Regions from separate parts of the Mycobacterium sp. DL440 genome, predicted to be linked through region 1. Evidence: predicted binding sites of a transcription regulator. Region 1 holds the regulator's gene; the other holds the start of a gene.
What was found. The regulator LexA, encoded in region 1, represses DNA repair genes until DNA is damaged. The targets are predictions, from matches to a motif close to CGAACANNTGTTCG.
Positions count from the first base shown of each region.

Region 2: a site for LexA is predicted at 2,356-2,369, ahead of HBE63_RS27090 (HNH endonuclease signature motif containing protein). Genes of this name have one in related genera too.

Region 1 covers NZ_CP050191.1:1,638,817-1,654,661, reverse strand. The annotation lists gene HBE63_RS08205 (DUF3039 domain-containing protein) at 1-42, opposite strand, end outside; gene HBE63_RS08200 (DUF3099 domain-containing protein) at 120-548, shown strand; gene HBE63_RS08195 (sigma-70 family RNA polymerase sigma factor) at 696-1,655, shown strand; gene HBE63_RS08190 (metal-dependent transcriptional regulator) at 1,861-2,550, shown strand; gene HBE63_RS08185 (DUF4192 domain-containing protein) at 2,555-3,622, opposite strand; gene HBE63_RS08180 (serine protease) at 3,779-4,600, opposite strand; gene HBE63_RS08175 (proteasome assembly chaperone family protein) at 4,772-5,797, shown strand; gene HBE63_RS08170 (alpha/beta fold hydrolase) at 5,834-6,856, shown strand; gene HBE63_RS08165 (PhzF family phenazine biosynthesis protein) at 6,866-7,552, shown strand; gene nrdR (transcriptional regulator NrdR) at 7,554-8,009, opposite strand; gene HBE63_RS08155 (LysM peptidoglycan-binding domain-containing protein) at 8,174-8,701, opposite strand; gene lexA (transcriptional repressor LexA) at 8,945-9,664, shown strand; gene HBE63_RS08145 (LGFP repeat-containing protein) at 9,715-12,051, opposite strand; gene HBE63_RS08140 (acyl-CoA dehydrogenase family protein) at 12,242-13,402, opposite strand; gene HBE63_RS08135 (molybdopterin-dependent oxidoreductase) at 13,504-15,795, shown strand.
Region 2 covers NZ_CP050191.1:5,538,412-5,554,256, reverse strand. The annotation lists gene HBE63_RS27095 (hypothetical protein) at 1-732, shown strand, start outside; gene HBE63_RS27090 (HNH endonuclease signature motif containing protein) at 926-2,278, opposite strand; gene HBE63_RS27085 (glycosyltransferase family 4 protein) at 2,765-3,934, opposite strand; gene HBE63_RS27080 (class I SAM-dependent methyltransferase) at 3,983-4,771, shown strand; gene HBE63_RS27075 (aldehyde dehydrogenase) at 4,827-6,299, shown strand; gene HBE63_RS27070 (hypothetical protein) at 6,450-6,671, shown strand; gene HBE63_RS27065 (crotonase/enoyl-CoA hydratase family protein) at 6,749-7,546, opposite strand; gene HBE63_RS27060 (hypothetical protein) at 7,713-7,877, shown strand; gene HBE63_RS27055 (TetR/AcrR family transcriptional regulator) at 7,861-8,511, shown strand; gene HBE63_RS27050 (dihydrofolate reductase family protein) at 8,489-9,022, opposite strand; gene HBE63_RS27045 (helix-turn-helix domain-containing protein) at 9,026-9,949, opposite strand; gene HBE63_RS27040 (arylamine N-acetyltransferase) at 10,016-10,855, opposite strand; gene HBE63_RS27035 (hypothetical protein) at 10,914-11,486, shown strand; gene HBE63_RS27030 (1-acyl-sn-glycerol-3-phosphate acyltransferase) at 11,635-12,444, shown strand; gene fadD12 (acyl-CoA ligase FadD12) at 12,520-14,097, shown strand; gene HBE63_RS27020 (alpha/beta hydrolase) at 14,090-15,319, shown strand; gene HBE63_RS27015 (FAD-binding oxidoreductase) at 15,330-15,845, shown strand, end outside.

The DNA.
Region 1 (15,845 bases):
GCGTTCGTCGGTGTCCGGGCGCTCGATCGTCTGGGTCTGCATAGTTTTATTGTGCCTGGCTGCGGGGCGTAGGGAAATCCGCATGCCACCACTCGGTCCAGGTGTGGAACAGTAGAGGCATGAAACAAAGCCACGAGCTGAGTTTCGACGACGATTTCGGCGACGATTTCGGCAAGGAAGCCCGCCCGGTTCTGATCACCAAAGCCGCACCCGCCTACGAAGTGCAGCACCGCCAGCGCGTCCGGAAGTACCTGACGCTGATGGCCTTCCGCATCCCGGCGCTCATCCTCGCCGCGGTCGCCTACAACATCTGGCAGAACGGGCTCATCTCGCTCGCGATCCTCGCGGTGTCGATACCGCTGCCCTGGATGGCGGTGCTGATCGCCAACGATCGTCCCCCCCGTAGCGCCGAGGAGCCACGGCGTTATGCCGGCCGCGGCGAGCGGATCCCACTGTTCCCCACCGCGGAGCGGCCGGCGTTACAGAAGGACCCGTTTATGCCACCGCAACCGGACGCAGCGCGGCCCGACGGCGATGAGCCCAGCTGAGCGGCCTCTTTAGCCATTCTCAGGACATTCTCAGGTCGGTCCGGAAAAACCGCAGCTCAACGGGTATGAATCCGAAGATCAACGGGAACTCTCATGGGGTCTACGACGTTGTAGATCATGACAGTTCGAGCTGATCAGGAGGCCGTCATGGCAAATGCCACCACAAGCCGCGTCGACAGTGATCTGGACGCCCAGAGCCCTGCCGCCGACCTCGTGCGCGTGTATCTGAACGGCATCGGCAAAACGGCGTTGCTCAACGCCGCCGATGAGGTAGAGCTCGCAAAGCGCATCGAGGCGGGCTTGTACGCCCAGCACGTGCTGAACACCAAGAAGCGTCTGGGCGAGAACCGTAAACGCGATCTGGCCGCCGTGGTCCGCGACGGTGAGGCAGCGCGTCGGCATCTGTTGGAGGCCAACCTCCGCCTGGTGGTGTCGCTGGCCAAGCGCTACACGGGACGCGGCATGCCGCTGCTGGACCTGATCCAGGAAGGCAACCTGGGCCTGATCCGCGCAATGGAGAAGTTCGATTACTCCAAGGGCTTCAAGTTCTCCACGTACGCCACGTGGTGGATTCGCCAGGCCATCACCCGCGGGATGGCGGACCAGAGCCGCACCATCCGACTCCCGGTCCACCTGGTCGAGCAGGTCAACAAGCTGGCCCGGATCAAGCGTGAGATGCACCAGAACCTCGGCCGGGAGGCCACCGACGAGGAACTGGCCGAGGAGTCCGGCATCCCGGTCGAGAAGATCAACGACCTGCTGGAGCACAGCCGTGACCCGGTGAGCCTGGACATGCCGGTCGGCACCGACGAGGAAGCCCCACTGGGCGACTTCATCGAAGACGAGAACGCGATGTCTGCCGAGAACGCCGTCATCTCCGAACTGCTGCACACCGACATTCGCCACGTGCTGGCCACGCTCGACGAGCGCGAGCAGCAGGTGATCCGGCTGCGGTTCGGACTCGACGACGGGCAGCCCCGCACCCTGGATCAGATCGGCAAGCTCTTCGGCCTGTCCCGCGAGCGGGTCCGCCAGATCGAGCGTGAAGTGATGTCCAAGCTCCGCAACGGCGAGCGTGCCGACCGCCTCCGCTCCTACGCCAGCTAGACCTCCCTCGAAGATGTGCCCCGTCGGTTTCCGGCGGGGCACATCGCACATCCGGGTGTTTCCGGGGCCTGGCCAGGCTGTTCCAGACCCCATAGCCTGGGGTTTTCCCACCTTTTGTGAGGTGCCCGACGCCCCGATGTTGCGCCGCAGTTCAAGAGCCGGAAACGGTAGACTGTGCGGTGACGTTGGGGCTGGGAAGGCGCGCATGAACGATCTGGTCGATACCACCGAGATGTACCTGCGGACGATCTACGACCTGGAAGAAGAGGGCGTGGTGCCGTTGCGTGCCCGCATCGCCGAACGGCTCGACCAAAGCGGTCCGACGGTCAGCCAGACGGTGTCACGCATGGAACGCGATGGCCTGCTGCATGTAGCCGGCGACCGCCACTTGGAACTGACCGACAAGGGTCGCGCCCTTGCGGTCGCCGTCATGCGCAAGCACCGGCTGGCCGAACGGTTGCTCGTCGATGTGATCGGGTTGCCGTGGGAGGAAGTCCACGCCGAGGCATGCCGCTGGGAACACGTCATGAGCGAGGACGTGGAGCGGCGCCTGGTGCAGGTGCTCGACAACCCCACCACCTCGCCGTTCGGCAACCCCATCCCGGGCCTCTCGGACCTCGGCGTCGGCGCGGCCGGCTTCGACGACGTCAGCCTGGTCCGGCTCACCGAACTCCCGGTCGGGTTGCCGGTCGCCGTGGTGGTCCGCCAGCTCACCGAACACGTGCAGGGCGACACCGAGCTCATCGGCCGACTCAAGGATGCCGGCGTGGTGCCGAATGCGCGGGTCACCGTCGAGGCCAACGACCACGGCGGGGTGATGATCGTGATCCCCGGGCACGAGCAGGTCGAACTCCCCCATCACATGGCGCACGCGGTCCGCGTCGAGAAGGTCTGACCACTCAACCGGCCTGGCGCCGCCACGTCCGTCGAGGCGGCAGTTGCACACCCAGCTGGTCGGCCAGCCGATAGCCGGTGACCGCCAACTCCCGGATCCGCTCCGGCCGCATGCCCGCCTGCAGCGCGGTGTCGAGCATGCCAGCCATCCGATGCGTCGGCCGCGCCTCCAACGCGGCGTCCAGCGAAACCCCGGCCAGCGGCCCGTCACCTCGCGCATATGCGGAAAAGGCCAGCAGGACAAGCGCTTCGGCACGCCACGGGTCCGGCAGATTGCGGGCCAACAGCGCCCACAACGCTTCGGCCTGCTCCGCGCACTCCCCGACCGCCAGCGCATAGAGCGTGTCGCGGACCCTGGGATCGGCCAACCCGACGGCCAACCGTGCCAACTCGGCACCACCAGGTCGATCCCCCTCGGCAACCTGCACCGCCGCCCGCATCGCGGCCTCGACATCACCGCGCACCTCGGCGTCGGGCCGGGTATCCGAATACCCAGGCCGCTGCGCCACGAGAGCCAACGGCCGTTTCATCGTTTCACTGGCGACCGGATCCGGTCGGATCACCTGCAACAGTTCGTCACGGCTGGCATAGAGCCGACGACCGTCCAGCACCGCAGCTGCCGCCAGCGGCGAAGCACCCGGGTCATCCACCCACCCCTGTTCGCCACAACCGTCGGCGCAGTGCCACGATCCACCGGCGGCCACCTTGTCCACCACATGCGCGGCGTAGAGCTCGATGCCGTCGGCGGCAAGGGCCTGGTCCAGCGCCGCCGCCAAGTCGCGATAACGGTCATCGCACACCCGGCAGTCCCTACTGTGGTCGTCCACCACCACGGCGATCACGGCGTCTGCGCCGGCCGTGGCCGCGAGGTCGACCAGGTGCTCGACGCGTTCGGTCATGTCATCGGCCAGATCGGCGCGCATGACGCAGCCCAGCTCGCCCCGGTCGACGGTGACGAGGACGAGGCTCTTGTGCGGGACGAAGCCGAGCACCGCCGGCAGTGCGGCGATCAGCGCACCGGGACGGTTGAGGTGGAAGTCGAACTCTGGCGAGGAGGGCGATGGTGTTGTCATGGCCCGACGGTGCCAACTTGCGCCGTCACGAACCGCCGCCCGACCGGGCGGTCGTGGCCGGTTGGGGATGGACCCTGCGCTGGGGATAACCCGGGGGCGGTGTTCACCCGGGGCCAACGTGATGAACAAGCTGCGCGCGCTCAACCGGTTCCGCTACTAGCAGTCGGATTCCAGCGCCGCGGGCGCCGCGTCGCCGGGCCCGCCGGCCTCGGCACGGGCCAGCAAGCGGGCGATCCGGTCGTCGAAGCGCGGTGAATAGGACACGTCGTCGTCGCAGCCGCCGCCATCGAGTCCGCCGACCAAGCCGGTAACCGTCGATCCCGAAACCCATGGGGCACCGCTGAAGCCATCGGTCACGCCCGCACAGGCCAGGGCCGGGTACCCCTGTAGTGACGACTCGGTCGCGCCCCGACACGCCATTGGGCTGCCGCCCTCACCCATCGGATAACCAGTCACCGTCACCGGGCTTCCCGCCGCGGGCGCCGACCCCAGGGCCAGACCGCCACCGGAGTCGGCCAGCAGATTCGCGGTGGAGTCCCCGCTGACCCGCACGATCGCGTAATCGGCCTGAGGGTCCTGGTTGGCGAGCCAACGCGAGTCCAGGTACACGCTACGGACGTGCCAGGTGTCACCGGCGCCCGCACCGAAACCAGGGACGAACGTCGTGTCGACACCGTCCAGCAGGCAGTGCGCTGCAGTGAGGATCAGATCCGACGACGGGCTCGCCAACACCGACCCACTACAGGTATGCGTCGTGGTGTCGCCCAGGAACAACGCCCCCACCCGCCGATCCGGGGTCACCGACTCCACCCCGGCCTGCGACAACGCGCTCGCCGCTGCCGGTGTGCTGCTCGGTGGGGCCGTCGTGAGGTTGGCTGCTGCCCCGCCGGCGGTGGTGCCCGGAACGGTGCACGCGGCCGTCGCGGCAGCCATCACGGCCGCCGCGACTGTGAACTTCGCCAACCGGGTCACGCGCATCATCACGATTTTGCCTGATCGCGGAGATAACCGCCGGAATGCCGACCCCCGCCCGGCGCGTTCGAACGCACAAGCGGGGCGGAACGAAACCCCGGTCCGGGTATGCGGGACACTAGATGACACGGCGGTAGGCCGTCACAGCGTCCTACCGCAGCGAGGAGACGAAGCGAGATGACCGACAGCAGCGACACCCCCGACCAGCACTACCAGCCCGACCAGAGCGGCATGTACGAGCTTGAGTTCCCGGCGCCACAGCTGTCGTCTTCTGATGGCCGCGGCCCGGTGCTGATCCACGCCCTGGAGGGGTTCTCCGATGCCGGCCATGCGATCCGACTGGCCGCCGAGCATCTCAAGGACACCCTCGACACCGAACTGGTGGCCTCCTTCGCCATCGACGAGCTGCTCGACTACCGGTCGCGCCGGCCGCTGATGACCTTCAAGACCGACCATTTCACCAGCTACGAGGAACCCGAGCTGAACCTGTACGCCCTGCACGACGGTGTGGGCACACCGTTTCTGCTGCTGGCCGGCCTGGAGCCGGACCTCCGGTGGGAGCGGTTCATCACCGCGGTGCGGCTGCTCGCCGAGCAGCTGGGAGTGCGACAGGTGATCGGCCTCGGCACCATTCCGATGGCGGTGCCCCACACCCGCCCCGTCATGCTCACCGCGCACGCCAACGACAAGGAGCTGATCACCGACCACACCCCGTGGGTCGGCGAAGTCCAGGTTCCGGCGAGCGTTTCCAACCTGCTGGAGTTCCGCATGGCCCAGCACGGGCATGAGGTGGTGGGTTACACCGTGCACGTGCCGCACTACCTGGCCCAGACGGCCTACCCGCCGGCCGCCGAGGCGCTGCTGGCCGAAGTGGCCCGGACCGGTTCGCTACAACTGCCGCTGGAGAAACTGTCCGAGGCTGGAGCCGAGGTGTACGGCAAGATCAACGAGCAGGTGGAGGCCAGCGCTGAGGTGGCTCAGGTGGTGACCGGGTTGGAGCGCCAGTACGATGCGTTCGTTGCCGCACAGGAAAATCGGTCTCTGCTGGCGCGCGACGAGGAACTACCCAGCGGTGACGAGCTCGGAGCCGAGTTCGAACGGTTCCTCGCCCAGCAGACCGGTGACAAGTTCAAAGACGACAGGTACAAAGACGGACGGGACGGCTTCGGCGACGGCTTCCCGAACGGCGACAACCACTCATAACAGCCCGACGCCGGGCCGAGGGCGAGGTTGACCAGCATGACCGAGCGCAAACCCCATTTGCGGACTGTTCGCGAGCTCACCCCGACGCTCGAATACCGGACGATCCACGGATATCGGCGGGCATTCCGAGTCGCCGGGTCCGGGCCGGCGATCCTGCTGATCCACGGCATCGGTGACAACTCCACCACCTGGCACACCGTGCAATCGACGCTGGCGCAACGGTTCACCGTCATCGCGCCGGACCTGCTCGGCCACGGCAGCTCCGACAAGCCGCGTGCGGACTACTCGGTCGCGGCCTACGCCAACGGCATGCGCGACCTACTCACCGTGCTCGACATCGACCGGGTGACCGTGGTCGGTCATTCGCTGGGCGGTGGCGTGGCCATGCAGTTCGCCTACCAATTCCCGCAGCTCGTGGAGCGTCTCATCCTCGTGGGCTCCGGCGGGGTCACCAAGGATGTCAACGTGGCGTTGCGGGTCGCCTCACTCCCGATGGGCAGTGAGGCGCTGGCGCTGCTGCGCCTGCCCCTCGTGCTGCCGGTGTTGCAACTGGCCGGTCGGGCGGCAGGCACCTTGTTGGGCACAACCGGCCTGGGACGCGACATCCCCGACATGGTGCGCATCCTCGCCGATCTGCCGGAGCCGACGGCATCGGCGGCGTTCGCCCGGACCCTGCGCGCTGTCGTGGATTGGCGTGGCCAGGTGGTAACCATGCTGGATCGCTGTTACTTGACCGAATCCGTTCCCGTCCAGTTGATCTGGGGCGAACGCGATTCGGTCATCCCGGTCAGCCATGCTCAGATGGCCCACGCCGCAATGCCCGGTTCCCAGTTGGAGATCTTCTCCGGATCCGGGCATTTTCCCTTCCATGACGATCCCGAACGCTTCGTCGAGGTGGTCGAACGCTTCATCGACTCGACCGAACCGTCGGTCTACGATCAGGATCACCTGCGCAGTCTGCTGCGCGCCGGGTTGAGCGAATCGGCGATGAGCGGATCACTCGACACTCAGACCGCGGTGCTCGACGCGATGGACGCCGACGAACGCAGCGCGACGTAGCATCGGGTGATGGCGATCGACGTCACCGTGTTACGGGTATTCACCGACTCAGACGGCAAGCACGGCAATCCGCTGGGCGTGGTGGACAACAGCACTGTCGCCCCGGGCGATCGCCAACGGATAGCCACCGAATTGGGTTACAGCGAAACGGTATTCATCGATCTGCCGCAGCCCGGCGGCAACTCGGCCAGTGCCCACATCTTCACCCCGGTCGCGGAGCTGCCGTTCGCCGGACATCCCACGGTCGGCGCATCGTGGTGGCTGCGCGAAACCGGCCTGCCCGTCAACACATTGCGGGTGCCGGCCGGACTCATCCAGGTGGAATACGACGGCGATCGCGCCGCGGTCAATGCCCGCTCGGAATGGGCACCGGAGTTCGCAATCCATGACTTGACTTCCGTCGACGAACTGCTCGCCGCCGAGCCCGATGATTTCGCCGAGGCCGACGAGAACTACCTGTGGGCCTGGATCGACAAGGCGCACGGCACGCTGCGAGCCAGGTCGTTCGCCCCGCACCTGGGGATCCCCGAGGACGAGGCGACCGGAGCCGCGGCGGTACGGATGACGGATTACCTGAGCCGGGACCTGACGATCATCCAGGGGAAGGGTTCGGTGATCGAGACCCGCTGGAGTCCGGAGGGCTGGGTTCGTCTGGCCGGCCACGTCGTCAATGACGGCACCGCCCAACTGGACTGAATTACGCCTCGGCGCGGTGTGCCCGCAGCGCCTCGATCTCGCGCTCGAAGTCGTCGGCTGACGAGAACGACCGGTACACCGAGGCGAATCTCAGGTAGGCGACCTCGTCAAGTTCGCGGAGCGGTCCGAGAATCGCCAGGCCGACCTCATGGCTGGGGATCTCCGGAGTGCCGAGGCCGCGGACGGCGTCCTCGACCTTCTGCGCCAAAACATTGAGCGCATCGTCGTCGACCTGCCTGCCCTGACAGGACCGGCGCACTCCACGGATGACCTTCTCCCGGCTGAAGGGCTCAGTCACCCCGCTGCGCTTCACCACGGCCAGCACCGCGGTCTCCACGGTGGTGAACCGACGTCCGCACTCCGGGCATGATCGCCGGCGCCGGATGGCCTGGCCCTCGTCGGTCTCGCGGGAATCGACCACACGCGAATCAGGATGACGGCAGAACGGACAATGCATTACCGCTCCTTCGCCATGCCGCCGGACAACTAGTTCGAGCGCCCTTGAGCGTACCCGCGATGCGCGCGGGAGACTCACCGCCGGGTCCAGTGGCGTGTAGGTGTTCACTCCGACACCGGCCAGTGTGGCTGCCGGCCAGGACGATTCAGCAGACATACCACTGCTCAGCCAACCGGCGCAAGCAATGTCTGCCCGGAGTCGACCGCCGCGGATTCGAGTTGGTTGAGGTCACGGATCTGCTCGACGACCCGGGATACCGGGGCATCCGGGGCCACCCGGCGCGCCACCTGCTGCAGTGTCTCCCCCGATTTCACCTGGACCACCGCGAGCTCGGTCGGCGTCGGGGTCTCGGCCCCCATCACCCCACCGAATTGGGCCACCAGGCCAAGCCACACCGTGATACCGGCGGCGACGAGGGCCAGCAACACGGTGGTCATCGGCGTGATGGGCCGACTGCGATGCGATGCCCGCGACATCAGCACTCCGGTTCCGCGGTAGCGGACCGCGCCGGCGGACGGGCGGTCGGGTGCCGGCCGCTGCACCCGGCGCACCGGCCTGGCCGTACCGGTACCGAAGGTGGCGCTGCCTCTGGTGCCGGCGCCGCCGCGGGCCCGGCACCGCTGCGGCGGGGACTGCGGCACGGCCCGAACAGCGCGGGAACGGCTATCCGCGGGGATATCGATGATCGCCATCTGACTGCCTTTCAGTGGGGCGGTTTCGCTCTTGTGTTCGAACATACTCGCTCAGGTGTTCGATGGATAGAACATGTGATCGAACTGTGGCCAAACGATAGAACAGGGCACCGACAAGTTCGGGCCGCCAACCCCGCGCACGACGCGGAATCACCTGTCCACGCGCCCCACCAGCAGACACGCGCGCAACACGCGTCGAACACATGTTTGATTAATGTTCGATCAACGACTACATTCGGCCCCATGAGCGACGACCGCAGCAGGGACGGCAACACCGACAGCCCGGCCGGATCGGACGGCGCGGGTCCACGCCGGGCCGAGGGGCTCACCGACCGGCAACGCACCATTCTCGATGTGATCCGCGCGTCGGTGAACAGTCGCGGCTACCCGCCGAGCATCCGCGAGATCGGCGATGCGGTCGGTTTGACCTCGACGTCGTCGGTCGCCCATCAGTTGCGCACCCTGGAACGCAAGGGTTACCTGCGTCGGGACCCCAATCGCCCGCGCGCGGTTGACGTGCGCGCCGCCGACGATCCGGCGGCCGCCGCGCTGGTGTCCACCGAAGTGGCCGGCTCCGACGCGCTACCCGAACCGACCTTCGTGCCGGTCCTGGGACGTATCGCCGCAGGCGGCCCCATCCTGGCCGAGCAGGCCGTCGAGGACGTCTTCCCGTTGCCCCGCGAACTGGTCGGCGAAGGGTCGCTCTTCCTGCTCAAGGTCGTCGGCGACTCGATGGTCGATGCCGCCATCTGTGACGGTGACTGGGTGGTGGTACGCCAGCAGAGTGTGGCCGACAACGGCGACATCGTGGCAGCCATGATCGACGGCGAAGCCACGGTCAAGACGTTCAAGCGGACCCGCGGTCAGGTTTGGCTGATGCCGCACAACCCGGCATACGACCCGATCCCGGGCAACGACGCCGCGGTGCTCGGCAAGGTCGTCACCGTGATCCGCAAGATCTGACCGACCGGAGGTAGGACCCGCTGCACCGGATAGTTGCCGGGTCCTGCCGCTCAGTCCGTCCGCACAAACCCGTTCGTGCGGGCGAATTCTTCACTGGCGAACCAGATCTCGGCCACTGCGTCGTCGTACTCACTGCTGTCTGGTGCCCAGTACCGACCAGACTTGGTGTCCGCCTTGATCGGATAGCCCTCCGGTGCGCGGTGTGGGTCCTCCAACGGCAGATGGATGGCGGTGGCACTGGGTATCTCGTCGAGTTCGATGGCGGCATGTCGCCCGCTGTGGGCTTCACCGCCGTGGGCCTCATTGCCGTAGGCCTCACCGCTGTAAGCCTCGGCCTGGGTGATGACGCGGGTCGGCGCGGTGTCGACGTTGTCCTGATCGCTCGGCACCGCCAGTCCGCTCAGCGCCGCGAAACCCTGCGCCCCGCGCTCTCCCCCGACCGGACCGCCGAGGGATCCGATGCCCGTCAGGCCCTCGTCCTCGTCCTCGTCCTCCAGCTCCGCTTCGATGTCGTCGACGTCCTCGCCCTCGGCGACTTCCTCGAAGTCGGCGTCGATGGGCGTATCGAGGTCCTCGTCGTCGAAGTCGTCGTCCTCGAAATCGTCATCGTCATAGTCGTCATCATCGCCATAGTCGTCGAAACCCTGTTCCGGGCCGGCCAGTTGCGAGGAATCCTCCGGCGGTTCCTCGTCCTCGCCTGGCACCCCGTAACCACTGGCCGCTCCGTGCGGGGCGGCCCATTGACTGACCGGGATGGCGATATCGGTGGGCCCGTCGTACGGAGACCCCGCCCCTGCCGATTCCTCACCAGGCCCGGCGAACCGCGCCGTCGCGGCCTCGCCGCCGTAGGCAGCGCGCGGCCCATAGCCGCTCGCCGCATCCGAGCCGCGATCATCGCCGTACTCATCGTGGTCGTACCCACGCGAGCCGTAGCGGGCGTCGTCGTAACGGTCCTCGTCGTAGGAATCCCCGGGTCCGCCGTCGTAGTCATCGTCGAACGGGTCATGATCGAAGTCGTCGTCGCCACCGGCACGGCGACGGTGCCACAGCGCGGCCCCCACGATCAGCCCTGCGAGCAGCACAACCGGAACCACGGCGATCAGCCACCACCAGCTCCAATGCCAGGCGAACGGCTTCTTGGCGTCCGAATCGGAAGGCTGCGGCCCCGAGGCCGATGTCTGACCGAGTCCAGGAACCTGCAGGCCACTCAATTCTGACGCGAGTTTTGACGGCTCGGTGGTGAACTTGTTGGCGTCGCGGTCCCACGAGATCGCTCCCCCGCTGAACCGCTGGCTGACGACACTGCCGTCTTCGGTCTGGTCGGCCATGGGAGCGCCCAATGCGCCCTTCGCCCCTCCGAGCTTCTCCCAGGCCGCATTCATCGCGCCCCGCACGATCACCGCGCCGTAATCGGGAGTCCAGAAGATGACGGGGTTGTCGGCAGCGGCGAAGGTGCTGATCCGGCTGTTGGGACCCAACCCGCCCTCGGACTCGCCGGCGGTCGGGAAGCCCAGATCACCTTCGGGGCCACCGACGCTTTCGTACTTCTCGAGCAGCTGACCGGTGATGGCGTTGGCTCCGGTGGCCGGGCTGTAGAAGATCTGGCCGCCGGCGTACTTCTGGCCGAACCCGCCGTCACCGATCGGATACTGGTCGCCGTCCTTGGCTCCCAGTGGTCCCATCACGCCGCCTGCCTCGCGACGCGCGGCGGCGATCGCCGAAGCGGGATCCGACGGTACGTCCAGGCCGGCGAGCTGGTCGGCCAGGTCCGTCGGCTCCGTGGTGAATGCCTTGGTCTTGCGGTTCCAGGAAATCTCACCGCCGGTGAACTTCTGTGAGATCACATCGCCGTTGAACATTTCGTCGTCGGAGGGCACGCCCAGCACTCCGGCGGAGCCACCGAGCTTGTCCCACGCGGCGTTGATGGCACCCCGTACCACCCGGGCGCCGGTGGACGGCGTCCAGAAGATGACCGGGTTGTCCGGCGCGCTCAGGGTCGAGTTGCGGCTGTCGGCGGCACGCCCGGCGCCCTCATCGATGGTGGGGAATCCCATGTCGCCGTCGGCCGGACCGCCCAACGACTCGTATTTGTCCAGGATTGCGCCCTGCATGAAATGAGCACCGGTCGCCGGGGTGAAAAACATCTTTCCCCCGGAGTAGTTCTGCGCGAAGCCAGAACCCACCGCGTACACGCCACCCTGCCGCGGCCCCAGCGGGCCGCCGTCGCCGCCGTTGGCCTCCCAGGCGGCGGTGACAGCCGCGTCGGCATCTGACTCCGGGGTGGCCGAAGCCACCGCCGGCACCACCAAAGCAGCGACTACGAGTGCGAGCAGGCCGACCGCCAACCGCCACACGGCTGCGTTCAGCCTCGCTCCCGGCCTAGTCATGCGCCCTCCCGGCTCGTTCGGCAAAGTTTCCTCAGAAATGTCCCGCCCGGACAACTTTGCGTCAGCACGTGACGATAACCAAGGAACGTGGCCGATCATGACCAAAAAAGCCTCAATATCTGGGTCTGACGGCCCAGAATTGGGCTTTTCGGGGCGAGATACCTGATGAATCGGGGGGCCGAACGGCCCGCTAGACACCCAGACCGCGGCCGATGATCTCCTTCATGATCTCGGTGGTGCCGCCGTAAATGGTCTGCACCCGGGCGTCCAGGTAGGCCCGCGCGACCGGATACTCACGCATGTAGCCGTAACCGCCGTGCAACTGCAGGCACCGGTCGATGAGGCTCACCTGCTTCTCGGTGGAGTACCACTTGGCCATCGCGGCCTGCTCCACGGTGAGCTTCTCGTCGAGATGCAAACGGATGAACTCGTCGACCATCATCCGCACCACGGTGGCCTCGGTGGCCAGTTCGGCCAGCAGGAACCGGCTGTTCTGGAAGCTGCCGATCGGCTTGCCGAACGCCTTGCGCTCCTTGGTGTACTGCACGGTCTGCTCCAGCACCGCCTCCATCGCCGCGGCAGCCATGATGGCGATCGAGATGCGCTCCTGCGGCAAGTTCTGCATCAGGTAGACGAAACCCTGGCCCTCCTCGCCGAGCAGATTCTCGACCGGCACCTTGACGTCGGTGAACGACAGCTCGGCGGTGTCCTGGGCGTCCAGACCGAGCTTGTCCAGGTGCCGGCCCCGCTCGAAGCCCTCCATGCCGCGCTCGACCACCAACAAACTGAACCCGAGCGCGCCCTTTTCGGCGTCGGTCTGGGCCACCACGATCACCAGATCGGAATGGATGCCGTTGGTGATGAAGGTCTTGGACCCGTTGAGGATGTAGTGGTCGCCGTCGCGGACCGCGCGGGTCTTGATGCCCTGCAGGTCGCTGCCGGTACCAGGCTCGGTCATTGCGATCGCCGTGATCAATTCGCCGGTGCAGAACTTGGGCAGCCAGCGCTGCTTCTGCTCCTCTGTGGCCAGCCGCAACAGATACGGCGCGACGACGTCGTTGTGGAGGCTGAAGCCGATACCGCTGTAGCGGCCGGCCACGGTCTCCTCGCAGACGACGGTGTTGTAGCGGAAGTCGTCGTTACCGCCGCCGCCGTACTCCTCGGGCACCGCCATCCCGAGAAAGCCCTGCTTACCGGCCTCCAACCAGATGCCGCGGTCGACGATCTTGTCCTTTTCCCACTGGTCGTGGTGCGGCGCGACGTGCCGGTCCAGAAATGCCCGGTATGACTCGCGGAACAGCTCGTGCTCGGGCTCGAACAACGTGCGGTCGTACTTCACAACACTGCCCATGGTGTTACCTCCGGTACTGGTTACGAATTCCGGGCCAACCTATACCAACCGGGTGGTTGGTCAGCGCGGGGAGGGGTGGGAATCGCCCGTAGACTCCGGTCATGCCCAGGTCCCCCATGAGCCTCGCGCACTGGGGTGCCTTCACTGCGGACGTCGCGGACGGCGACATCGCTGGCGTCACCCCGATCGACGGTGACGCCGACCCCTCACCGTTGCTGGGCAACCTCGCAGGCTCGATCCGGCACCGCTCGCGTATCGCCGGACCTGCGGTACGACGCGGCTGGCTGCGCGACGGCCCCGGTCCCAGCGCCGAGCGGGGCGCCGGCGAGTACGTCTCGGTGACCTGGGACGAGCTCACCGAGCTGCTGGCCGGCGAACTGCGGCGGGTCGTGGACACCCACGGCAACGAGGCGATCTACGGCGGTTCCTACGGCTGGGCCAGCGCCGGGCGCTTCCACCACGCGCAGAGCCAGGTACACCGGTTTCTGAAAATGCTTGGCGGCTATACGTTTTCCCGCCACTCCTACAGCCTGGGAGCGACCGGGGCGATCATGCCCCGGGTGGTAGGGACCCACGACGACCTGTTCAAGCGCTCCACCGACTGGAGTGTCATCGCCGAACACACCGACCTGCTGGTGTGTTTCGGAGGCGTCGCGCTGAAGAACACCGGTACCAATCACGGTGGCACCACGGCACATCCGGCCCGCGATGCACTGCGGCGGATGCGTGAACGCGGCGCACAGATCGTGTCGCTGAGCCCGCTGCGCGACGATGTCGACGGTGACTGCCGATGGCTGGCCCCGGTGCCCGGCACCGACGTCGCGGTGATGCTCGCACTCGCCCATGTTCTGGCCACCGAAGGCCTGGCCGATCTCGATTTCCTCGACACGTACTGCACCGGATACCAGCGGTTCGAACGCTATCTGCTGGGTCGTGACGACGGCGTCGCCAAGAGCCCGCAGTGGGCGTCTCGCCTCAGCGGTCTGTCCGCCGAGGAGTTGACGGCACTCGCCCGGCAGATGGCAGCGTCACGCACCCTGGTCACGGTCAGTTGGTCGCTGCAGCGGATCCGCCACGGCGAGCAGGCTCCGTGGATGGGTCTGACCCTGGCCGCGATGCTGGGCCAGATCGGGGTTCCCGGAGGGGGTTTTGGGCACGGCTATGGGTCGATGAACGAGCTGGGGTTGGCGCCGCTGCGCTGCGGCCTGCCCGCGCTGCCGCAGGGGCCGAACCCGGTGCAGACGTTCATCCCGGTCGCGGCCGTCACCGACATGCTGCTGCATCCGGGGCAGCCGTTCGACTACAACGGCCTGCAACTCACCTACCCTGACATCAAGTGTGTGTACTGGGCCGGCGGCAATCCGTTCCATCACCACCAGAACATTCCGAGATTGCGCCGGGCCCTGTCCCGGGTGGACACCATCGTGGTGCACGACCCGTATTGGACCGCCATGGCCAAGCATGCCGACATCGTGGTGCCCTCGACCACTGCGTATGAGCGCGAAGACTACTCGGGTTCGCGCAACGACCCGCTCCTGGTCGCCATGCCCGCGCTGGCCCAGCCCTATGCCGACTCCCGCGATGACTACACCACGTTCTCGGCGTTGGCCGAGCGGCTCGGCTTCGGCTCGCTGTTCACCGAGGGCCGCACGGCGCGCGAATGGCTGGTCCACATGTATGAAAAGTGGTCTGCCGGGCTGGATTTCGAGGTGCCCGGATTCGACGAGTTCTGGGCCGCGGGACAATTGCGGCTTCCCACCGAACCGGGATTGACGCTGCTGGCCGATTTCCGGGCCGACCCACTCGGGCACCGGTTGGCCACCCCGAGCGGCCGCATCGAGATCTTCTCGGCCGACATCGAGGGATTCGGGTACGACGACTGCGCCGGTCACCCTCGCTGGTACGAGCCGGCTGAGTGGTTGGGCGGCCCGCGGGCCGCCCGCTATCCGTTGCATCTGCTGGCCAATCAACCCGCGACCCGCCTGCACAGCCAGCTCGACGGGGGCGCCACCAGTCAGTCATCGAAAGTGCAAGGGCGCGAACCGATCCGGATCCACCCCGCGGACGCGGCGGACCGAGGGCTCGCCGATGGCGACGTGGTGAGGGTGTTCAACGATCGCGGAGCCTGCCTGGCCGGGGTGGTGATCGACGACCGGCTGCGCCCAGCGGTGGTGCAGCTGTCGACCGGGGCCTGGTTCGACCCGGCCGATCCGGCCGATCCCGATTCGATGTGCGTGCACGGCAATCCCAACGTGCTCACCGACGATGTCGGCACCTCCTCGCTGGCCCGCGGCTGCACGGGGGCACATGTCCTGGTGCAGATCGAGAAGTACACCGACGCTCTGCCGCCGTTGCGAGCGCACGAGCCACCGGTCATCCGTTCACGCCGGTAACAACCTCCGAGTTCGCCGATTTCGGCATGGCCGCGGTCCGACGGTGCGAG
Region 2 (15,845 bases), 2.5 Mb from region 1:
GCGGCGATGGCCACGGGCCCCGGGTTGGCGTTCGTCGACGCGACGATCCAGGCCATACCCGGCCTCGGCGTGGTGCGCGACGGACAGAAATGGGTGGCCCTGGCCATGCCGGGCTACGTGCTGGCCGCTGCCGCCGCCCCGGTCACCTTGCAGCGCCTGCGGGTGCCGGACACCGCTGCTGCCGCGGTGTGCTGCGCAGCGCTGATCGCGGTGCTGCCGGATCTCGCCTGGGGCGTCGGCAATCAGATGCGCGCGGTGCAGTATCCCGCGAGCTGGGCCGACGCGGCGGCGCAGATCAACTCCGACCCCCGGCCCGTGGTTGCGCTCCCCCCGCACAGCATGCGTGAATTCTCCTGGGCGCCTGGCGCTCCGGTGCTCGACCCACTGCCGCGGTGGCTGCGTGCGGAGGTGCTGACGACCGGCGACCTGTCCATCGGCGGCCAGACCGTACCCGGTGAAGGGGTACACGCGCGGGCCGTGCAGGACCTGGTGCTCTCGGGGGCAACCGATCAACAACTGGCCGAAGCCGGGGTGGGCTGGGTGGTGCGCGAATCCGATCAGGAGGTATCGGTGCAGTACGTCGGCGGCTCGGCGCCCGCGGCGCCACATCGCGGCGTAATGATCGCCTCGCACCTGGTGTGGCTTCTGACCCTGGCCGGTGGGGCGATCGGGATGGGCATCAGCCGACGTCCGACGTCCGACGGGCTGCGGTCACGGTGTGGTCTTGGATAGGGTTGCGCCGGTCCAGCGCTCGGCATTGTGCCGTCCCGTCGACGTGACTCGGCCAAACCTGTTCTGAGAGTGCATCTCTGGGTAGCGTGCTGGTGTGGGTTGGTCGTGGCGGGTCCGGCGGGCCTTGCCGCCGAGACCCGCCGCATTTTGGCGGTTTTCACTGTGTAGTTGTCAAACAGCGTCGAGATGTTGGTTATGCGGCGGTGGGCAAGATGGTCAGGGTGCGGCGTGCGTGTGAGCGCAGGTGTGGTGGTTCGGGGCCTGCCGGATCGCGGGGTGGGATGAACCAGGGATGGCGGTCGGGTCCGAGGTAAAGCTGCCAGTCGCTGTGGTGGATCAAGGTGTGGTGGTGGCGGCAGAGCAGCACACCGTTGTCGAGGCTGGTGGCTCCTCCTGTGGCCCATTGGTTGATGTGGTGAGCGTCGCACCAGGACACGGGTCTGCCGCAACCGGGGAAGGCGCATCCGCGATCGCGCACGGCCAGGGCTTTGCGGATGCGGGGTGGGAACAGTCGCTCGGCGCGTCCCACGTCCAGGGGCGCCTGGTTCTCATCGACGAGGACCAACTCGGCGGTGGCGTCGCACGCGATCAGGTCCGCGGTCGCGGTGCTGATCGGCCCGGTGAAACCGAGCGTGTCCACCACGCCCTGCGGACCGAACACCCCCACCCCCGCCGCTGTGGGTGGTGTCGGGTGGGCGGGCCGGATCAGGGTGACATGCGGGAGCACTCCACCGGAGGTGGGACGCCCCGAATGCGACAAGTAATCACGGACCAGTTGCCCGAACGCGTCGGCACGACGCCGGGTGGCCGGGCGGGGGTCGGGTGATCCATCCGGTAGTGGCACGGGCCGGCATAACGGGTCTAATGCGGCGAACAGTTCTTCCCCGGTGAGGGCATCGAGGTCCAGGGTGGCGCTGAGGCGGCCCTCGTCGTTCTGGTTCAGCGTCATCTCGTTGAGGTCGGTGTTCTCGGCGACCGGCACCACCGCCTCCGGCCCTGGTGGGGTCGGTGCCCAGCCCAGGGCGATCTCGCGGGCTTTGGCGTTCACTGCCGAGGGGGTGGTCTGGATCATCAGGGTGCGCACCACCTGGGCCCGGTCCTGATCGGACAACGCGACACGGCCGCCGATGTGTGTGATGCCTGTGCCGACCGCATCGGCGACCTCGATGCCCACGGCCCCCAGACGTTGCTGCGCAGTCAGCGCGGGCAGGGTGTGCGCGACGCGCCCGACCCGTGCTGCCCGATACGCCGCTGCGGGGGCCACACCCAGGCCGGTCAACAACTGCGCCCCGCTGCGTAGGTGTTGGCGGGCCGCGATCCCGGCGCGTTCGGCCGCGGCGGCCGCCTGGGCGATCACATGATTCAACAGGTTGGCGGCGGTGACCGCCGCCGCGAGGACCGCCAGCAGCGGCTGGTCATCCACCACCGGCCGGGGACTGTCGAGCAGATGAAACAACCGGCGATCAGCATCGGCCTCGGATGGCGGTGACGGGCACAGTTCATCGATGAGCACATCAATGACGGTGTCCAGATAGGTGGCGTCCATGACAGATACCCACGCTTTCAACACAGAAGGTGGTGCGGGCGAAGCTCTCAGTTGCCTTCCGGGGAAGAACTTCTATTCGAACATATGTTCGAGTCTACGCCTCGTGATGACCTCACACAAGCTCATCTCTCAAGACATCGGTGACAGTTCCGGTGCTCGACGTTCTGCACCGAGCCCGACATATCTCGAAAGTCGTTCTACGCGTTGCGCAACCGCCGTCGAAGTTCAGTGACGAAGTCAAAGAACAGGCCGTTGCGACGGTTCGTCAATCCGGCCGCGAATGCATGCCGGCAGTTCGATGCCACCGGAGTACGAGTTGGGCCACGCGCGTAAGTGCGTGACCCTTCAGCTCCGCTGTGCGGTCGCCTCCCACGTGGCGCGGAGCGAGGCCCTCGAAACCCTCACCACAGCAATTCACACGCGGGCCTGGACATCGCCACCATTCTTGTCGATAAGGACGCCGACAAGCGTTGACCGACTGCGCCCCTACACCAACCCGCTGACGTAGCTGCCCCCGTGCACCGATTCCAGCACTGTCCGCATCGCGTCCGCGCTGAGCGTCCAAGAGAATTCGTCGCTGCGAGCCTGGGCCTTACTGCCCAGCTGAACCCGCAGCACCGGGTCACTCAACAGCTGATGCAGCCCGGCGACCAGGGCGTCGCGGTCCTCCGCGAGTAGCCCGGTGACCCCGTCGATGATCGAGTCGGTCAGCCCGCCGGAGGCGCGGTAACCGATCGTCGGCACCCCGTGCTGGGCAGCCTCGGTGACCGCCAGCCCCCAGCCCTCTTTCCGCGACGGCAGCACATGTACCCAACTCTGCTGCAGCACACGGTGTTTGGTCTCTTCGTCGACGTGCCCGTGGAACGTGACCGAATCGGAGATGCCGAGCAACTCGGCGTGTTCGACCAGTCGTTTCCGCCACCAGCCGCCGCCCAGGATGTCGAGGTGCAGCCCGGGAATCTTGGTGCGCAGCGTCGCGACGGCTTCCAGGGCGTCTTCGATCTGCTTGTGCGGCACCAGCCGGGACAGCACCACCAGACGCGGACTGGTCGACCGCGGCAGCTCCAGAGTGTGGACGGGAGCCTCGTCAAGTCCGTTGCGCACCACCGCAATACGGCCGGAATCCACCCCCAGCCCGTTGAGATCACGGGCCGAGGGCAGCGACACGGTGACGTACTGGTTGCGGCGGTGCAGCCGCGGGGAGAGTTTGGACTCGACGAACCAGCCGATCCGGCCGCGTACCGGGCCGGCCACCGGCCACAGTTCCCGGTGACAGTGGTGCACCAGCACCGCCACCCGGCGGCCGAACGCGAGCCGGGCCAGGAACGGCAGCCCGTTCTGGGTGTCGATGACGACGTCCGGCCGGACCCTGCCCAACGGCCCGAGGCCGACGCGGGAGGCCACCATGGCCAGCCCGGCCCAGATGTACACGCTGTACGGTCCCCCGGCCCGATTGATCTGTACGCCGTCGACCACCTCGCGGCGGGCTGCACCCGGGTACCGCGCGGTGCGCAACGTCACGCTGACCCCGTCGTCGGCCAGGCACGCGCCGATTCGCTGCAGATACGCCTCACTGCCGCCCCCCTGCGGGTGCCCCGTATCGCGCCAGCAGAGCAGCAGGACGCTCCGCAGGCGAGGATCGGGACGGGCAGACATCGTGTTGAGGGTACCGGTCAGTAGGTTGGGCAGGTGCAGCCCAGCGACATCTCGGCGCGCTTTGCCCGCCGGGCGACCCTGAGCCGGTCGGTGCGCCTACTCGCGCAATTCCGGTTCGAGCAGAGCGAACCGGCCCGCTTCTACGGCGCGCTGGCCGCCGACACCCTCGACGTGGTCACTGATTTGTGGTCCGGTGCCACCGGCGAATCCCCTGTTGGGCGCACCGTGCTCGACGTGGGCGGCGGGCCCGGCTACTTCGCGTCGGCGTTCGATCAGGCCGGCATGCACTACATCGGGGTGGAGCCGGATCCCCGCGAGGCGCACGCCGGAGCCGCGAGGGCGGCGACATCCGGCCTGAGCCCAGCGACCGACTCCGCATCGGGCAAGTTCGTCCGAGCCTCCGGGATGGCGCTGCCGTTCGCCGACGACAGCGTCGACATCTGCCTGTCGTCGAATGTCGCCGAGCATGTGCCGCATCCGTGGCGGCTGGGCAACGAGATGTTGCGGGTGACCAAGCCCGGCGGGTTGGTGGTGTTGTCCTACACGGTGTGGCTCGGCCCGTTCGGCGGCCATGAGATGGGGCTGACGCACTATCTGGGCGGTGCCCGGGCGGCTGAGCGCTACACCCGCAAACATGGCCACCGCCCCAAGAACGACTACGGCTCGTCGTTGTTCGCAGTGTCCGCGGCCGACGGTCTGCAATGGGCGGCCAGCACCGGCGCGTTGATATCAGCTTTTCCGCGCTACCACCCACGATGGGCCTGGTGGATGACCGCGGTACCGGGGTTGCGGGAGTTTTTGGTGAGCAATCTGGTGTTGGTTCTGCGCCCCTCCTGAAACCGTCAACTGGAACAGGTTCTCGTTTCTAGGAAACCTAGGTAATGTGACGGCCATGACACAAAGCACCACCACGCGCACCGAGTTCGACAAACTGTTCATCGGCGGCCACTGGGTGGAGCCTTCGACCTCCGAGGTCATCGAGGTCTTCTCCCCCGCGACCGGCGAGAAGGTCGGCCAGGTCCCGCTGGCCGCCGAGGCCGATGTCAACGCCGCGTGCGTCGCGGCCCGCAAGGCGTTCGACGACGGCCCGTGGCCCCGCATGTCGCCCGAAGAGCGCCAGGCCGTGCTGGCCAAGGCCGTCGAACTCATCAACGCACGGGCCGACGACTTCAAGCACCTGCTGAAGCTGGAGACCGGCCAGCCCCCGACCATCGTCGACATGATGCAGTTCGGCGCGGGCGTTTCCAGCCTGCAGTACTACGCCGGCGCGGCCGACAAGTACGACTGGAAAGACATCCGCGACGGCATCTACGGCCAGACCCTGGTCGTCAAGGAGCCGATCGGCGTCGTCGGCGCCGTCATCGCCTGGAACGTGCCGTTCTTCCTGGCCTGCAACAAGCTGGGCCCGGCCCTGCTCGCCGGCTGCACCGTCGTGCTCAAGCCGGCCGGTGAGACCCCGCTGACCACCAACCTGTTCGCCGAGGTGCTGACCGAGGCCGGCCTGCCCGAGGGCGTGCTCTCGGTGGTGCCGGGCGGACCGGAAACCGGTCGCGCCCTGACCGCCAACCCCGAGCTGGACAAGTTCACCTTCACCGGCTCCAGCGGCGTCGGCAAGGAGATCGGCAAGATCGCCGCCGAGAAGCTCAAGCCCTGCACGCTGGAACTCGGCGGCAAGTCCGCGGCGATCATCCTCGAGGACGCCGACGTGGACTCCACCATGCCGATGCTGGTGTTCTCCGGCCTGATGAACTGCGGCCAGGCCTGTGTGGGCCAGACCCGCATCCTGGCACCGCGGTCGCGGTACGACGAGGTCGTCGAGAAGTTGTCGGCAGCTGTCGCCGCCATGCCGGTCGGCCTGCCCGACGACCCGGCCTCGATGATCGGCCCGCTGATTTCGGAGAAGCAGCGTGAGCGGGTCGAGGGCTACATCAAGAAGGGCGTCGAGGAAGGTGCCCGCATCGTCACCGGCGGTGGCCGTCCCGAAGGCTTGGATTCGGGCTGGTTCGTGCAGCCGACGGTGTTCGCCGACGTCGACAACTCGATGACCATCGCCCAGGAGGAGATCTTCGGGCCGGTGCTCGTAGTGATCCCGTTCGACACCGAGGAAGACGCGGTGCGCATCGCCAACGACTCGCCGTACGGCCTGGCCGGCAGCGTGTACACGACGGACTTCCCGAAGGCCGTCGAGATCGCCTCGAAGATCCGCACCGGCACCTACGCCGTGAACATGTACGCCTTCGATCCCGGCGCCCCGTTCGGCGGCTTCAAGAACTCGGGTATCGGACGCGAGAACGGCCCGGAGGGCATCGACGCCTACACCCAGGCCAAGAGCGTGCTGCTGCCGTTCGGCTACACCCCCGAGTAAAAATCGTCGGGAGTCATCTCCCGCGAACAGACGCAAATGTCCCGGAAGACCACGGTTTTCCGGGACATTTGTGTCTTCTCGGCCAGGAAGTGGACAGCCGGGATTCAGGTTCGGCCGTTAGCGTGGCCCCTCCGACCATGAGGAGGCACCGTGGCAGTTTCCGTTGATCTGGCGAAGTCGCTCGACAAGGCCTACGAGGACAAGTCGCTCAAAGAGATCCTGGATGCCTCTCCGGCGGCACTGGCCGGGGTCACGGACGCCGACGCCGAACATCTCGCCGCGGCGTTCAACATCAAGACCGTGCGCCAGCTCGGGTCCAACAAGTTCTTCGCGGTGGCCGCGGCGCTGGTCGCGTTGGAGTCCGCCGGCTGATTTCCTTCGGCGAGCAGACGCGGCGGTACCCGCTTTCACGCGATTTGGGGTACCTAAGTGTCTGCTCGCCGGGGAACTCAGCGGCCCTGGAAGTTCGCGGCGCGTCGTTCGATGAAGGACTGCACACCTTCGGCGGCGTCGGCGGTGCCGAACAGTTCGGCAACGACGGGCCGGAGCCGCGCGATTGCCGCGGAGTCTCCTTCGCGGAGCGCGGTGTGCGCCGAGGCCAGGGTGGCGCGAACCCCGAGCGGCGCGGCGCGATCGGCGATCGTGTGCGCGATCTCCCGGGCTCGGGCGACGGCCGTATCGGCATCCGGGGCCACCTCCTGGATCAGCCCGATGCGGTACCCCTCTACCGCGTCGAACTCGTCCCCGGTGAGCAACCACCGCATCGCGTTGCCCCAGCCGGTCTGGCGCGGTAGCCGCAGGGTGGCACCGCCGAACGGGTAGATGCCGCGCAGCACCTCGATCTGGGCGAAACGGGTGTCCCGCGCGGCGATGCGGATGTCGGCGGCCAGGAGCAGTTCGATGCCGAGAGTCAGACACCGGCCCTGGGCTGCGGCGACGACCGGTTTGGACCAGTCACCGTCGAGGCGCCAGGGATCGCGTCCGCCCTCGGGCACGGGCAGTTCACCCCTGGCGACATACGGCGCCACGTCGACGAGATCGAGGCCCGCGGTGAAGTGCTCACCGTGCGCGAACAGCACACCGACGCGCAGGTCGTCGTCGGATTCCAGCAGTCCGTAGGCCAGCGAGAGATCGGTGAGCATCGCGAGGTTGAACGCGTTGCGTTTCTCCGGGCGGTTCAGCCCGATCAGCAGGACGTGGCCATCCCGCTGCAGCGTGAGGGTGTCGAGTGCCGGGTCTGTCGTCATAGGGGCAGTCAACGCCGACCCGCAGAATTATGCAAGACATCATAATTCTGTCCGCATCAACCGCCCGAGTGAGGACCTGTTCAGGAGCCGTTCACCTGCTAGCCTCTTGCGCACAAGCATGTTCGTTGGATACTCGACATCATGCGAGGATTCCATCGTTTTTATGATGGATGACATAGAAGGGCGGTGCGCGATGTGGGTCGTTGAACTCAACCTCGCCGGTCACCGGTTCACCCGTCGGGTCCGCACGCCACATACCCCGGTGCGCACCCTCACCCCGCGGATGCTGCTTCGCTGTTCCTCGCAATTCCTGCATGACCGAGTCGCCTGACACCGCCACGAAGCCGCGGAACAAGCGCGGCTCCACCCGCGCCCGCATGCTCGGCAGCGCGGTCGAGGTGTTGCGCGAGCGGGGCGCAGCCGGTGTCACGATCGATGAAGTTCTCACCCGTAGCGGCGCCCCGCGCGGTTCGGTGTACCACCATTTCCCCGGCGGCCGCCGTCAGATCCTCATGGAGGCACTGCAGTTCGCCGCGGATACCATCGGTGACGTCATCGGCGCCGAAACGTCGGACAACGCATGGGATCTGGTGCACCGGTTCGTCGAGTTCTGGCAACGTGTGCTCACCGGAAGCGATTTCACCGCAGGTTGCCCGGTGGTGGCGGTCGCGATCGCCGATCCGGACGAAGAACCGGAACTCACCGCGGCAGCCGGCGCCATCTTCGACCGCTGGCGCACCGCCCTGACCGCTGACTTCGCCGCCGACGGCTTCGAGGCATCCGACGCGTCCTCCCTGGCGGTCACGTGCATCGCGGCCCTGGAGGGCGCCGTGGTGCTGTGCCGATCGTCGAGATCGGTCGGACCCCTGCACGATGTCGCCCGCCAACTCGAATTCCTGATCAAGTCAAAGGAGTTCGTTCTCCGCAACGGCGTGCCCCGGCTCAGCCGGCCGTCTGCGTCCTGACCCAGCGGGCGCAGACGAAATCACCGTTGAGCGCAGACTCGGCCAGCGCCCACTCGGAACGGACCGGTAGCACCGGTGACCCCGCACCCAGCGAACAGGGCGCGTAACTGACGATCATCTCGTCGATCAGCGCGGCCGTGACGAACTGGGCAGCGACCTGCCCTCCCCCGACCACCCAGACGTCCTTGCCCGCCGCGGCCGCCACCAGCTCGGGGTGCAACTCGGCAACATCACCCGAGAACACCCGCACCGGATGCGCAGCAGACACGATCTCGGGCCGGCGGGTCAGCACCCATGTCGGCTGCTCGTACCCCCACTCGTCGGGATGGTTCTTCACGATCCATTCGTAGGTCGACGACCCCATCGCCAGTGCGCCAATGGTTTTGATGAACTCGTCGTAGCCGAACGGGCCCTGCTGGTCGATGTGACGCGAGATCAGCCAATCCAGACTGTCCTCGGTGTCGACGATGAAACCGTCCAAGCTCGACGCGGTGTAGTACACGGTCTTCAACGGTCAGTCCTTCCTCATCCATTCGAGTGGGTCACCCCGGTCGACAGCGACACCGTGCCGGGACAACATGCCGCGCACGAGCGCACGCCGGTGTGCCGAGTAGGTGAGTACGTGCGCGATGATCCCGTACAGCTGAAACGATTCCGGTGGATCGCACAGTGCGTCGATCACCGTGTCACCCAACCGTCCGGCAGCTGAGTATTCGGATATCAGCGTGGTCCAACGCTTTCCGATCACGCGATGGTGTGCGGCGAGTTGCTTGGCAGTCGCCTGGCCGGTCGTGGCCCGGGAGGGGAAGTCCCGGCCCTCGATGGTGGCCAGCCAGACCTCCTTGGTCCACACGATCGCGCCTAGCGCCGCGGCGACACTCGCTTCGGTCCCGTCCCAGTCGAGCACCACCTGCCCCGGTGAGATCTCCTGCGCCCATTGCTGTTCAGAGAGGTTGGCTGCCTCGCCGACCAGGTACTCGGTGTCGGCGACATCGTGCACGAGCATGAACTGGGCGATGTCCGGGCCGGCGGCCTCTCCGGGCTCCGCGTCGCACCACAACGCCTGCGGCGGGTGGAAATGCACCCCGTTGGGAGCGGTCAACCGGAACCCGACATCGTCGGCACGGGAGGGCGGCACCCCGAATGCGCGGCGAAAGGCCCTGGAGAACACCTCGGCCGAAGACCACCCCTCGGACTCGGCTACTTCGGCCACCCCGGCCCCCTGCTGCAGCCGCCACGCCGCCCGCTCGAGCATGACCCGTCGGCGCAGCGCCGCAGGTGGCTCCCCGGTGAGCCTGCGCACCTCCCGGGAGAAGTGAAACTCCGACGAGTAACTGCTACGGGCCATATCGCCCACGCCGGAGTTCTCGTCGTCGACGACGGCGTCGAGCAGCTCCCGCAGCCGGTCACGCCCGTTCGGTTCAACCTCCACGGTCACCGAGTATGGTCGCCCGCCATCGGCGCGACCATGACATTTCCTGCTGCGCCCCTGCGGTCGTCGGCCTCAGCTGTCCAGCACCTGCGCCACCCGTGCCTCGACGTCGACGCCATCGAGATCGGACAGGTTGATGCCGAACCGCTCGGTGAGCGCATCGAGAACCTCTGCGGCGGTGTCGAAGCGGATCTTCTCGGTCCCATCGTGACCGTGGATGGCCAGGTTCCGGCCGCGAAGGTTGATCCGGGCGTCATCGGTGACCAGGGCCGCGGTCAGCCCGGTGACGAAGATCCCGCCCGGATGCGTTGACACATACCAGCTTCCGACTTCCAGGTCGATGCGCGGCTGCGGCACGGTGGTGAACCGGTACAGCGGCTGCCACTGCCCGCGAACCTGCGCGGCCAGCTCGTACTCCGGCTCGTGGCGGGTGGGCAATTCCATCAGCCGGTAGGGCTCGTGGCGGGTCTGCTGCACCGCGGCGGTCTGCAAGCGGATCGGGGACGACAGCGTCTGCCCACCGAAACCGACGTCGACCAGGAAGCGTCCAGCCTCGCCCGGCACCGTCACGGCAAGCACGTTGTGGGTGAGCGCGGGCAACGGAGCGTCGGGTTCCTTCATCCACACCACGCGCCCGGCCAACCGGTCGACGCCGTACCCCATTTCGTCCAGCGCATGACCGAGCAGCCCGTTGTGCTCGTAGCAGTAGCCACCGCGGCGCCGGGTGACCAGCTTGTCGGCAAGCGCCTCGGAGCTGAGGTCAGCCACCGGGATGCCCAGCAGCGGGTCGAGGTTCTCGAACGGGATCGAGCGACCGTGCGCGGCGACGATGCTGCACAGCGTGTCCGAATCGGCTGACGCCGAGCCTTCATAGCCGATCCGGTCGAGGTACGCGATGAGGTCGAATCCCATGGTCGCCAATGATGGTGCCTCAACGGCGGTTGAGGTCAACCCGGAGGACACTGGTCCCATGGCTGCACATCTCACCGAGGCGTTGCGGGAAGACCTGCTGGCCCGCTGGTCCGAACCCCACCGCAAGCATCACAATGTCGCGCACCTGCGCGAAGTGCTCGACGCGATCGGAACCCTTGGCGACGACGGCCTGCACTTCGACCGGGAAGCCGTCGAACTCGCGGCGTGGTTCCACGATGCGATCTACGAGATCGGGCGCGACGACAACGAAGAGCGGTCGGCAGTGTTGGCCCGCCAACTGTTGGCCGGATTCGCGGACCGCGACGAGGTGGCCCGCCTCGTGCTGGCCACCAAGTCGCACAAAGTCGACCCAGGTGACGTCAACGGCGCGGTGCTCAGCGACGCCGACCTGTCGGTCCTCGGGGCACCCGCCCTGCGCTACCGCCACTACGTCGACGCGGTGCGTGAGGAGTATGCATCGGTGCCCGACGGCGTCTTCCGGCCGGCGCGGGCGCAGGTGCTCGCGGCGTTGCTCGACGGACCGATCTTCCACACCGGCCCCGGCCTGCAGCGCTGGGAAGAGCAGGCCCGACGCAACGTCGCCGAGGAGATAAGCGAGCTGAACTCATAGCGACGCCACTCGACCTGTGGTTTTGAGAGGATTGACCGCAGCTACTCGGCGGTAGGTAGATGAACCTGCGGAGCGAATGGGTTTTTCACCCTCGACCTGGGTACACTAGCAAAACTAGAACACGTTCCAATCCACATAGGGGGACCCTGTGGCCGCGACCGACGTCGACCCGTCCGAAATCACCAAGTGGGATCCGGGCCTGACCGAGAAGGTCATGGGCCTCTTGCGGCCACTCATCAAGGGCTACCACCGTGCGGAGGTGCGCGGGCTGGACAACTTCCCCAACGGCGGCGCCCTGGTGGTGTCGAACCATTCCGGCGGCCTGTTCGCCCTGGACGTGCCGGTGTTCGCGACCGGCTTCTACGAGAAGTTCGGTTACGAGCGCCCGGTCTACACCCTCAGCCACGACATGCTGATGACCGGCCCGACCGCGGCCTTCTTCAAGAAGACCGGCTTCATCCGAGCCAACCACGAGAACGCCGACGAGGCGCTGCGCTCGGGCGGCGTTGTCGTGGTGTTCCCCGGCGGTGACTACGACGTGTACCGACCAACCCTGTCAGCGAACAAGATCGACTTCGCCGGACGTACCGGTTACATCAAGGCCGCGATCAACTCCGGCGTCCCGATCGTGCCCATGGTCGGCATCGGCGGGCAGGAAACCCAACTGTTCCTGTCCCGCGGCACCGAGATCGCCAAGGCGCTCGGCCCCATCGCGCGGATGGCCCGCACCAAGATCGTGCCCGTGTCGTTCGGCTTCCCGTTCGGCCTGTCCGCTGTGCTGCCCCTCAATGTGCCGTTGCCGACCAAGATCGTGATGACGACGCTGCCGCCGATCGACATCGCGGCCGAATTCGGCGAGAACCCCGACATCGACGAGGTCGACGCGCACGTCCGTCGGGTGATGCAGCGCGCGCTGGACGAGCTGGCCGATGAGCGCCGCTTCCCGGTGATCGGCTGAGGACCGGTGAATCCGCTCGATCTGCTGACGGGACCGCTGGACCGAGTCACCGACACCGTCGGTCTGGTCACGACCATGCGCCGCGCCGGTGTCATCACGGCGATGCGCCCGGACAAGTACCTGCGCATCGCTTCGGCCATGGCCCGCGAAAACATGAGCGTCACTTCGGGTTTCGCGGCCTCGGCCCAGCGATGCCCCAACCGGCCCGGTCTGGTCGACGAGCTCGGCACGCTGACCTGGCAGCAGGTCGACCAACAGGCCGACGCCCTGGCCGCCGGGCTGCAGGCGCTGCCGGGTGGTGAGCCGAAAGTGCTGGGCATCATGGCCCGCAATCACCGCGGCTTCGTCCTGTCGCTGATCGCCGCCAACCGCATCGGTGCGGACGTCCTGCTGCTCAACACGTCCTTCGCCGCACCCGCCATGGCCGAGGTGGTCGACCGCGAGTCCGTTGACGCCGTCATCTACGACGAGGAGTTCACCGAGACCGTCGACCGGGCGCTGTCCGATCTCCCCACATCCGCACGGATCGTGGCGTGGACCGACACCCACGCCCACGACGTCACGGTGGCCAAGCTCGTCGAGCAGCACCGCGGCACGGAACCGCGACGGGCAACCGAGAAAAGCAAGGTGATCTTGCTGACCTCGGGTACCACCGGAACTCCCAAGGGCGCCAAGCATTCCGGTGGCGGGCCCGAGGTACTCAAGGCGATCCTGGATCGCACCCCGTGGCACACCGAAGAGCGCGTCGTGATCGTCGCGCCGATGTTCCACGCCTGGGGTTTCTCCCAGTTGGCCTTCGCGGCGTCGATGGCCTGCACCATCGTCACCCGGCGCAAGTTCGATCCCGAAGCCACGCTCGAGCTCGTCGACCGGCACCGGGCCAAGGGCCTGTGCGTGGTACCGGTGATGTTCGACCGGATCATGGACCTGCCCGAGAACGTACTGAATCGCTATGACGGCCGGACGCTGCGGTTCGCCGCGGCATCCGGATCCCGTATGCGCCCCGACGTCGTCACCGCGTTCATGGACCGGTTCGGCGACATCATCTACAACAACTACAACGCCACCGAGGCCGGCATGATCGCCACCGCGATGCCGGCCGACCTGCGCGCCGCTCCCGATACGGCGGGTAAACCGGCCGAGGGCACCGAGATCCGCATCCTCGATACCGAGTTCCGGCGGGTCCCCACCGGCGAGGTGGGCACCATCTACGTGCGCAATTCGACGCAGTTCGACGGCTACACCGGGGGCCCCACCGTCAAAGGCAAGGACTTCCACGAAGGCTTCATGTCCTCGGGTGATGTCGGTTACCTGGACGAGGCGGGCCGGTTGTTCGTGGTAGGCCGCGACGACGAGATGATCGTCTCCGGCGGCGAGAACGTGTACCCGATCGAGGTGGAGAAGGTCCTGGCCGGCCATCCCGATGTCGCCGAGGCCGCGGTCATCGGTGTCGACGACGAGAAGTACGGTCAGCGACTCGTCGCGTTCGTGAGGCTCTCGGGCGCCGCCACGGCCGACGACCTCAAGGCGTATGTTCGGGAGAACCTCGCCAATTACAAAGTGCCGCGGGAGATCACCGTGCTCGATGAGTTGCCACGCAACAGCACCGGCAAGATCGACCGCCGTCAACTGCAGGAGATCGTGAATGGCTGAACGCCGACGGCTGCTCGCAGCCGCCGCCGAGTTGCTCAATGCCGCCAACGCAGTGAAGCCGCTCGGGCGCAGGGGTTACAGCACCGTACAGTCCTTCGCGTTCGGCTGGCCGACCTCGGAGAACGCCCCGCTGGTGATCACCGTGTCAGCGCTCGATGCGCTGCGCCGCGGCATCCGGGGCGACTATCGCTCCGCGGGTGGTCGAATCTCATTGCTGCTCAAGGCCATTTCGTGGGGGCTGTTGGTGCTGGTGCACCGGCGCGGTGTGCAGTCCCGGCCCTTCTTCGAGAATCCGGTGCACGAAGCCCTCGCCGACGAGTACCCGTCGACGGTGCGGCCCCTACGCCGTGGTGAGGTGTACTCCACCGCGATGAGCCGGCACCGCTACGCCCGCAAGACTGTGCACTACGGTCCGCACCGGGCCAACCTGGCCGACATCTGGATGCGCCCCGACCTGCCGCGCGACGGCAAAGCGCCGGTGCTGCTGCAGGTCCCGGGCGGGGCATGGATGATCGGCATGCGCCGGCCGCAGTCGTATCCGCTGATGAGCCACCTGGCCGAGCAGGGCTGGATCTGTGTATCGATCGGTTACCGGATCAGCCCGCGCCACCCGTGGCCCAACCACATCGTCGACGTGAAACGGGCGTTGGCGTGGGTGAAGGAGAACATCGCCGAGTACGGCGGCGACCCGGACGCGGTGTGTATCACCGGCGGTTCGGCGGGCGGGCACCTGACCGCGTTGGCCGCGCTGACTCCCAACGATCCCAAGTGGCAACCGGGATTCGAGGACGCCGACACCTCGGTGGCGGCCGCGGTGCCCGTCTACGGTCGCTACGACTGGTTCAGCACCACGGGCCCCGGGCGCGAAGAGTTCATGGAGATCCTGGAGCGGCTGATCGTCAAGCTGCCGCTGGCCACCAATGACCAGGTGTACCGGGACGCGTCACCGATCACCCTGGTACATCCCGATGCACCGCCGTTCTTCGTGCTGCACGGGACTAACGACTCACTCATCCCGGTGGTCGAAGGCCGCGATTTCGTCGCCGCCCTGCGCGAGGTATCGAAATCGCCGGTGATCTACGCCGAGATCCCGCATGCACAGCACGCCTTCGACATCTTCGGCTCACCCCGTGGGCACTATACGGCCGATGCCGTCGCAGAGTTTCTGGCCTGGGCGCGGGCCCGGGCTCAGCTCACCGCGAGCTCCGCTGCCGGTCGGTAAACTCCCGAAGATGTCCGCACCGGACACCGGGATCGCCACGCTGGCCGCCGCACTACCCGACGGCACGGTGGTCACTGACCTGGCCGTGATCGAGGGATATCGCCGCGATGCCGCCCTCGATCCCGAGGCGGGCGTGCCGCGAGCCGTGGTGCGGGCTACCAGCACCGAAGACGTGCAGGCCGTGCTGCGGTGGGCGAGTGCACACCACGTAGCCGTGGTGGCCCGAGGCGCGGGTTCCGGGCTCGCCGGCGGCGCCAACGGGGTCGACGGCGGCATCATCCTCAGCACCGAACGGATGCGGCAGATCCACATCGACTCCGCGAACCGCACCGCGGTGGTGCAACCCGGCCTGTTGAACTCCGAGGTGAAGAAGGCCGCCGCCGAGTACGGCCTGTGGTACCCACCCGACCCCGGCTCAGTCGAGATCTCCTCGATCGGCGGGAACGCGGCCACCAATGCGGGCGGATTGTGTTGCGTGAAGTACGGGGTCACCAGCGACTACGTACTGGGAATGGAGGTGGTGCTG